Regions from separate parts of the Ideonella lacteola genome, predicted to be linked through region 1. Evidence: predicted binding sites of a transcription regulator. Region 1 holds the regulator's gene; the other holds the start of a gene.

What was found. The regulator HrcA, encoded in region 1, represses chaperone genes, less so after heat shock. The targets are predictions, from matches to a motif close to TTAGCACTCNNNNNNNNNGAGTGCTAA.
Region 2: rpoH (RNA polymerase sigma factor RpoH) is a predicted target of HrcA. The motif match lies at 2,005-2,031, and genes of this name have one in related genera.

Annotation. Positions count from the first base shown of each region.
Region 1 is NZ_JBBUTG010000006.1:175,039-179,227, forward strand. Features, by position in the region: gene recN (DNA repair protein RecN) at 1-710, opposite strand, end outside; gene AACH06_RS12770 (NAD kinase) at 799-1,671, opposite strand; gene hrcA (heat-inducible transcriptional repressor HrcA) at 1,764-2,786, shown strand; tRNA gene AACH06_RS12780 (tRNA-Ile) at 2,825-2,901, shown strand; gene AACH06_RS12785 (cupin domain-containing protein) at 3,019-3,366, shown strand; gene AACH06_RS12790 (hypothetical protein) at 3,404-3,685, opposite strand; gene AACH06_RS12795 (GDSL-type esterase/lipase family protein) at 3,793-4,189, opposite strand, start outside.
Region 2 is NZ_JBBUTG010000007.1:88,468-92,656, reverse strand. Features, by position in the region: gene cyoE (heme o synthase) at 1-328, shown strand, start outside; gene AACH06_RS13750 (SCO family protein) at 346-960, shown strand; gene rpoH (RNA polymerase sigma factor RpoH) at 1,037-1,963, opposite strand; gene AACH06_RS13740 (hypothetical protein) at 2,190-3,314, shown strand; gene AACH06_RS13735 (hypothetical protein) at 3,396-4,189, shown strand, end outside.

The DNA of each region.
Region 1 (4,189 bases):
TCGTCATCGTCGCCCGAGACGGAGCGCACGGCTTGGCTGGCGCCGTCGAGCAACGCCTGTGCGTGGGCCAGCCGCTGATGCTCGGCATTCAGCTCGGGCCATTCTTCATCGCCGGGCGAGAGCTTTTCCAGCTCGCCGATCTGCCACTGCAGGCGCTCGCGCTCGCTGGCCAGCTCGCCCTGCCGGGTGCGGGCCGATTCCAGCGCCAAGCTGGCCGCACGCCAATGGTCGTAGGCCTCGGCCATCGGCCGGATGTCGACGCCCGCCTGCTCATCGAGCAGCGCGCGAACCGAGGCGGGTCGTGTCAGGCCCTGCCAGGCGTGCTGGCCGTGGATGTCGATCAGGTGATCTGCCACCTCGCGAAGTTGCGCCACGGTGGCGGCACTGCCGTTGATGAAGCCGCGGCTGCCGCCCTTGGCATCGACGATGCGGCGAAGCAGCAAGGTGCTGTCGCCAGCGTCGAAGCCGGCTTCTTCCAGCCAGCCCGACAGCGACGGGGGCAGGTCAAAGGCTGCCGTGATTTCAGCGCGCGAAGCGCCCTCACGCACCACATGGGCTTCGGCGCGGGCACCCAGCGCCAGTTGCAGGGCGTCGATCAGGATCGACTTGCCCGCGCCGGTTTCGCCGGTCAACACCGAGAAGCCAGAGTCGAACTCGACGTCCAGCGCGCTGACGATGACAAAGTCCTTGAGAGTGAGGCTCTTGAGCATGGAAAACGCGAAAGTCAGAGGCCGCCGCGGCCTGGCGCGGCAAGGCGCGCGGGCAAGTGCCCGGCGCAGCACGACCCCAAGCTTGCCATCAAACGCCCTCGTACCAGCGCAGCTTGCGCCGCAATGTGGCGTAGTAGCTCCAACCGCGCGGGTGCAGGAAGCGCACCGTCTGCGCCGAGCGGCGCACCCGCACCTGGTCGCCGTGCAGCAGGCTGGCCAGCCGATGCATGTCGAAATTGGCGCTCGAATCGCGCCCGGCCACGATGGTGACCATCACGTCTTGCCCGTCGGGCAGCACGATGGGCCGGTTCGACAGGGTGTGCGACGCGATCGGCACCATCACCCAGCCGGCGATGGCGGGGTGCAGGATCGGCCCGCCGGCTGACAGCGCATAGGCGGTCGAACCAGTGGGCGAAGAGATGATCAGGCCATCGGCGCGGATGTTGGCGACGAATTCGTCGCCCACGTCGATGCGCAGCTCGACCATGCTGGCGGTGTTGCCCCGGCTGACGACCACGTCGTTGAGCGACAGGCCCTCGAAGATGATCTCGCCGTCGCGGCGCACATCGCCCTCGATCATCGCGCGGCGCTCTTCTTCGAAGTCGCCCTGCATCATCGGGCCGAGCGCCTCGGCCCAGTCGGAGGCGCGGATGTCGGTGATGAAGCCCAGGCGGCCCTGGTTGATGCCCACCAGCGGCAGATTGTGGGGTGCCAGCTCGCGGGCGATGCCCAGCATCGTGCCGTCGCCGCCCACCACCACGGCGATGTCGCAGCGCTGGCCCAGTTCGGCCGAGGTGTAGGCACCGTGATCGCTCCAGCCGGTGTTCAGTGCGGTTTCTCGCTCGACCGACACATCCAGCCCTTGCCCGATCAGGAACTCGGCAATGCTTTGCAGCATGGGCCGGATGCCTTGGGCCTGGTACTTGCCTATCAACGCAGCGTGGCGAAAGCGATGGGGCATGGCCCTGCAATGGTTCAAAAGGGTGCGAGGAATTACACCACAGGGGCTTTCACGCAAAGGATGGCCTTCGGGTGTGTCCTTACAATGAATTCATGCTCGACGAGCGTGCCAAATCCCTCTTGAAGACCCTGGTCGAACGCTACATCGCGGACGGACAGCCGGTCGGCTCGCGCACGCTGTCGAAGGCGTCGGGGCTGGAACTGTCCCCCGCGACCATCCGCAATGTGATGGCCGACCTGGAAGAACTGGGTCTGATCGTCAGCCCCCACACCTCGGCAGGCCGCATCCCCACACCGCGGGGCTATCGCTTGTTCGTCGACACGATGCTGACGACCCGGCCGATGGATTTGAGCCAGGCGCCGCCTGAGCTGGCTGCGGCCCGCGAACAACTGCACCCCGATCAGCCCCAACGCGTGATTGCGCAGGCGGCCCAGCTGCTGTCCAGCCTGTCGAGCTTTGTCGGCGTGGTCACCGCGCCCAAGAAGCAGAGCGTGTTCCGGCACATCGAATTTCTTCGCCTGGGTGAGAAGCGGGTGCTGGTGATCCTGGTCGCACCGGACGGCGACGTGCAGAACCGCGTCATCTTCACCGCGCACGATCCGTCGCAATCCGAGTTGGTCGAGGCGAGCAACTACCTCAATGCACACTACGCCGGCCTGACGATCGAAGAGGTTCGTGAAAGGTTGAAGGGCGAGATCGACGCGCTGCGTGGCGAAATCGCCGGTCTGATGCAGGCGGCCGTCCAGGTGGGCACGGAAGCCACCGAGAGCCAGGAACAGGTCATCGTCAGCGGAGAGCGCAACCTGCTGGGTGTGCAAGACTTTGGCGACCTGGGCTCGCTGCGCAAGCTGTTCGACCTGTTCGAGCAAAAAACGCAGTTGATGCGTCTGCTGGACACCTCCAGCCGCGCCGAAGGCGTGCGCATCTTCATCGGCGGTGAAAGCCGTGTCGTGCCCTACGAAGAGTTGTCCGTCGTGTCGGCCCCATACGAGGTAGATGGCCAAGTGGTAGGCACGCTCGGCGTCATCGGCCCGACGCGCATGGCCTACGACCGCATGATCCAGATCGTGGACATCACCTCCCGCCTGGTCGGCCACGCACTTTCGCAGCGCTGAGGGCTGGCCTCGCCAACCGCCTAGAATCGCCACCCTTCGGGCCGTTAGCTCAGTTGGTTAGAGCAGAGGACTCATAATCCTTTGGTCGCTGGTTCGAGCCCAGCACGGCCTACCAGATCTCCACGCGGGCCTCGCCGTCGCCTCACGGGTGGTTGTCCGCGTGATCGGCTACCGGGCTTGCCGATTGCCGTCAATGGCATCAGGCGCCCCATCCGATGAGGAGGACGAAGCGATGGCACTGCCCCATGCTCAATTGCTGGACGTGATCGGGGTCCGCCCGCTGGGGGCGGCCTTGGTGGATGCGTTCAGCACCAGCTTGATCAAGACAGAGCGGTTGCAACTGCTGCACTTGGTGTTGCCGGCGCGGCAGGACATGCCGGAGCACCATGTCGACGACGAGTGCTGCCTCCATTGCCTGGAGGGAGCGGTCGATGTGGTGATGCCCGGTGGCACCCGGCACCTGCAAGCCGGCGACTTGGTGGTGCTGCCGGCGAAGCAGCGGCATGCGTTGAGTGCCCGCCTCGATTCGGCACTGCTCGTCACGCTGATGCCGCGTCACGGCGACGCCACTGCGAACTGAGGCAGACCTGCCTCGGTGGCACAGGCCACCCAGGCGGTCAGCGGAACGACTCGGGGTCGAGCGTGCAGCGGGCGCCCACGAGCGTGGCGGCATCGCGGCCGTCGTTCGTTTGCGGCCATTCGCCGCGCGCTTCGAAAATCGCTGAACCTCGGGAGACGCACAGCTCCCGCGGGCTGGACAGGTCGACCTCGATGCCCTTGGGCGCCGGCCGCAACACGTAAGCCGCGAGCGCGGTGGCTTCAATCACCGCGAGCCCCGCGACGATCCACACCCACTTGCGCGAGGTGGGGCGTGACTTGTCGATGAAGAGCGTGCGCATGGACGGAAAACCATAGGGGGTACTGCAGGAGGGCCGGATTCTGCGGAGTGGGACACAGCCCGTAACTCCCTCGATCGGGGGAGGGGCCCTGGTATGGCTGCCTTGTTCTAGGGGAGTAGGCCGCCCGGGGCGGGCCCAGGGCTGGCGCGTGCCGGGGCCTGCTCCAACGTGGTGCCCGCCCTCCCGCGCAACGGGGCATTCGGCCAGCGTTCGATGGGGGGTGGGTGCTCCGCATGGCTCAGCGCCCGTTGCCGGCGGGCCGTCGCCGGGGGCATCGCCATCTGGCGGCTGAGCCACTGGTAGCAATAGCGGTAGCCGTGGCTGTTGGGATGAAAACCGTCACCCGCGAAGTATTGAGCCCGCTCTCGCACCAAGGCGAGGCGGTGTTCGCCATCATGAAAGCCGACGAACTCGGTGCCATGCTCCCGGGCGATTTGCGCAAACATGGCGCAGGCCTGTCGGGTGCGGCGGGAGATCCACCAACTGAAGGGCGGCCGGAACAAT
Region 2 (4,189 bases), on a different contig from region 1:
TGCCGAAGACTATGCGAAGGCCGGCTTGCCGATGCTGCCCGTGACGCATGGCTCAGAGTTCACTCGGCTGCATGTGTTTCTCTACACGCTGGTGCTGTTCGCCGGGACCTTGCTGCCTTTCGTGTACGGCATGAGCGGATGGATCTATCTTGCCGCTGCCGTGGCACTGGGCATTGGTTTCATCGTGTATGGATTCCGGCTCTGGCGCGACTACTCCGATACCCTGGCCCGCCGTACCTTCCGGTTCTCGATCCTGCACTTGTCGCTGCTGTTCGCAGCGCTGCTGGTCGACCACTATGTCAGCCCTTGGCTGGCGGCGGGCACCTGATGAAAGCAGATGGAATGATGCAAACGAACGCGACGCGCCGCCGGACCCTGCGCCTGGCCTCTTGGACCTTGGTGGCCGCGGCGGCCGGCTTGGTGGGCTGCACCAAGAAGACGGTGGCCTTTCAGGGGATCGACATCACCGGCGCTGAATATGCCCGGGAGCTGAAGCTGCCCGATGCCGATGGCAAGGTCCGCAGCCTTGCTGATTTCAAGGGGAAGGTCGCCATCGTCTTCTTCGGCTACACCCAGTGTCCCGATGTCTGTCCGACGACGCTGGCGGAGATCGCCGCGGTGAAGAAGAAGTTGGGCGCCGACGGTGACAAGGTGGTGGGCGTCTTTGTCAGCGTCGATCCTGAGCGGGACACCCCGCAGGTGCTCAAGGCCTATGTCGAAGCCTTTGGCAAAGACTTCGTCGCGCTGCGTGGCACGCTGGACGAGACCAAGGCGGTGGCCCGGGAGTTCAAGGTCTTTTACGCCAAGGTCCCCGGCACCACCGATGGCAGCTACACGATGGACCACACCGCGAACTCCTACATCTTCGACCCGCAGGGCAGGGTCAGGCTGGCGCAGCGCTACGGCGCGGGCGTCGATGCGGTCGCGCACGATGTCAAGGCGCTGCTGGACGGCGCCTGACCAAACGGGCAGAAGCGCCAACCCAAACAAAACGGCCCCGAGGGGCCGTTGTCGTTTCAGCGAGCGAGGCGGCCTATTAAGCCGGTTCGAGCGCCTTGCGCATCTTCTTCAGTGCCGCCGATTCGATCTGCCGAATGCGCTCGGCGCTCACGCCATACTCTGCGGCCAACTCATGCAGCGTCATGCCGCCGGTCGAATCGTCGTTGACCTTCAGCCAACGTTCTTCCACGATGCGGCGGCTGCGCGCGTCCAACTGATCGAGCGCCCGCACGATACCGTCGCTGGACATCACATCCCGCCCGCGGGCTTCCAGCACGCGGGTCGGCTCCTGGCTGTCGTCGGCGAGGTAGGCGATCGGTGCGTAGGTCTCTTCGCCGTCATCGGTCTGCGGCTCCAGCGCCACGTCGCCGCCTGACAGGCGCGTTTCCATCTCCACCACTTCCTCGGGCTTCACATTCAACTGGTGCGCGACGACGTCCACCTCGGCAGGCGTCAGCGTCGAACGGTGGGTATCGCTGTCGAGAGCCTGGCCCTTCAGGCTCTGCTTCATCGAACGCAGGTTGAAGAAGAGTTTGCGTTGCGCCTTGGTGGTGGCCACCTTGACCATGCGCCAGTTCTTCAAGATGTACTCGTGGATCTCGGCCTTGATCCAGTGCAGCGCATAGCTGACCAGGCGAACGCCCTGGTTGGGGTCAAAGCGCTTGACCGCCTTCATCAGGCCAACATTGCCTTCCTGGATCAAGTCGCCGTGCGGGAGCCCATAGCCCAGGTACTGGCGCGAGACCGACACCACCAGCCGCAGGTGTGACAGCACCAAGCGACCGGCGGCTTCAAGATCACCGTGGTCGCGCAGGCGGGTGGCGCATTGCGATTCTTCTTCCGGCGTCAGCAATGGCAGACGGTTGACGGCGGTGATGTAGGCGTCCAGGTTGGCGATCGCCGGCACCATGGCCCACGGGTCACGCAGAGCCAGGGTGTTGGAGGTGGTGGCAGTCATGTTCATGGTGTCTCCGACTCGTCTCGGACGCTTCAGTTCCATCGATATTAGCACTCCGGCTCAATGAGTGCTAAGCCTGAAAAAACGAACCTTTCGTGCGGTGCGGCCGGGCCAGCCCAGTCTCGCCGCCAGGGAAAACCACCATAAGAATTCTCTGAGAGAACTGTTGAAGATGACGAGACGACTGTCTAAAGTAACGGAACCGTTTTCAACCCATTCCGTAGGATCCCTCATGGCTTTTGCTCGTTTCCGTTGCTCGGCCGTTCTGCTGGCCATCGCCGCGCTTTCGGCGCCGTCTCTCGTGCTCGCCGAATCCTTCGAGGGCCGCGACATCTGCCACTGCTATGTCACGGGCCTGTCGGCCGATGGAACGGCGGCCACTGGGCAGCTCAACGGGTCGAACCAAACCTTCCACTGGACGTGGGTCGGTGGCGCACAGCCCCTGGGACGCGGCACGATGCGCAAGCTCCAGACGGGCGCAGGCACCCCCGCCATTTCGGCCGACGGAAAGGTCGTTGCCGCCACCATCATGGACGACACCCGCACCTACGGCACGCAGGGCCGCTGGACGGCGGAGACCGGTTGGCAGCAGCTGATGCCGCCGCGCCCGGCCGACGGGGCCATCGTCGACCGCTTCGACGGCGGGGTTTTCGGCATGTCCGGCGACGGCCAAACCATCACCGGCCTGTACTGGCGCAACACGGCCGCGGGTGGCCTGGCACATGCCAGCCGTTGGACGAAGGGTGGGGTCGTGAACGACATGGGCAGCGGTGGCGGCTCGAGCCGTGCCGACGATGCCAACGCGGACGGCACGGTCCTGGTGGGCTGGGATGAAGACCCGGTCCATGGGCAGCGCCGCGCTGCGGTGTGGGTGCACGGTGTGAAGACCGTGTTGGACGATTCCGACTGGCCCAGCGAAGCGGGCGCGGTCAATGCCAGTGGCACCATCATCGTGGGCCAGGCCTACGACCCCGCCACCCAGCGCACTGGCGCCGCGATGTGGACCTGGACCGGCTCGGCCTGGCAACTGCGTCACCTGGGCGTGTTGCCGGGCACTCAGGTGGGCGGCATGGCGTATGCCACAGGGCTGTCAGACGACGGCAAGACGGTGGTCGGAACCGCTCGGCGCTTCTTCTCGCCGTCCAACCGGGGTTTCATCTGGACCGAGGACGCGGGCATGGTCGAAGCCGGCAAATATTTCAAGGACCGGGGCTACAACGTGGGCAAGAAGATCGAGATCCAGTCCGTCAGCGCCATCAGCGCCGACGGCCAGGTGATGGGTGTGGCAGGTGTGGAGTTGTCAACCGGGGCCACGCGCAGCATCGCGGTTCGTCGCGTTTCCGCCGCGGCCCGATGAAAACGATGACCTGAGCGGCCACCTCGTCCACGGATACTGCGCGCCGCGAACGAGGTGCCCTCCAAAGGAACGACGACAGACGTGCACACGCTGACCGAACCGACGCCCGCCGACGCCGATGTCACCGTCTTGACCGATCTGGCGTCGCCGCCACCCGGTTCTCGCGAGGCCTCTGTCGCGGCATCCTTGCGCGGGGCCCTGCTGCCACTGCTTGACGCCCTCGCCGGCCAGCCTCCGCGGCCTGTGCGCCTCATGCGCCGCATCGGTCTGGACAAGAGCCTGGCCAGCCGTCTGGTCCAGGCGGCGCGGGCCGAGTCCGACCCACAGTTTCTGCACCTGCTTCCGTCGCCGACAGGGTTGCGGATCCTGGTCGACAGAAGCCGCGCCGATCCTGCGGCAGAGCCCTGGCTGCCGGCCTTGGAGCGCGCCGTCGACCACTTTGCCGCGCTGCTCGATACGCTGCCCGGTGGCCGCCAGGCCCTCGACGCCCGCTTGGGTGAAGACCAGGCTTCAATTCGTGAGCGCCGAGAGCACATGGCGCGGCAGGCGTCCTTCAAGGCCGTGTCCTTCCTCTTCGGGCACTACTGCGAGACCTTGTCGACGGCGATGTTTCTTTTTCCTGCCGCCGACGGACGGCATGTCGATGCGATCGAAGTCCATCGCCGACTGGGCCTGCGGCGCATCACGCCCGGCACCCCCTTGCCGCTGTTGAGTCTGTACGCGCCACCAGAACCCGACGCCCGGGCCGACGAAGTGCCACAGCTGATGCCGGTCGATGGCGTGCCGACCCATGCCGAGACCAGCGACGATGCGCACCGCTACTTCATCCCCGAGGGATGCAGCCTGCCGCTGCCGGTGCTGGACGTGGAACGCGA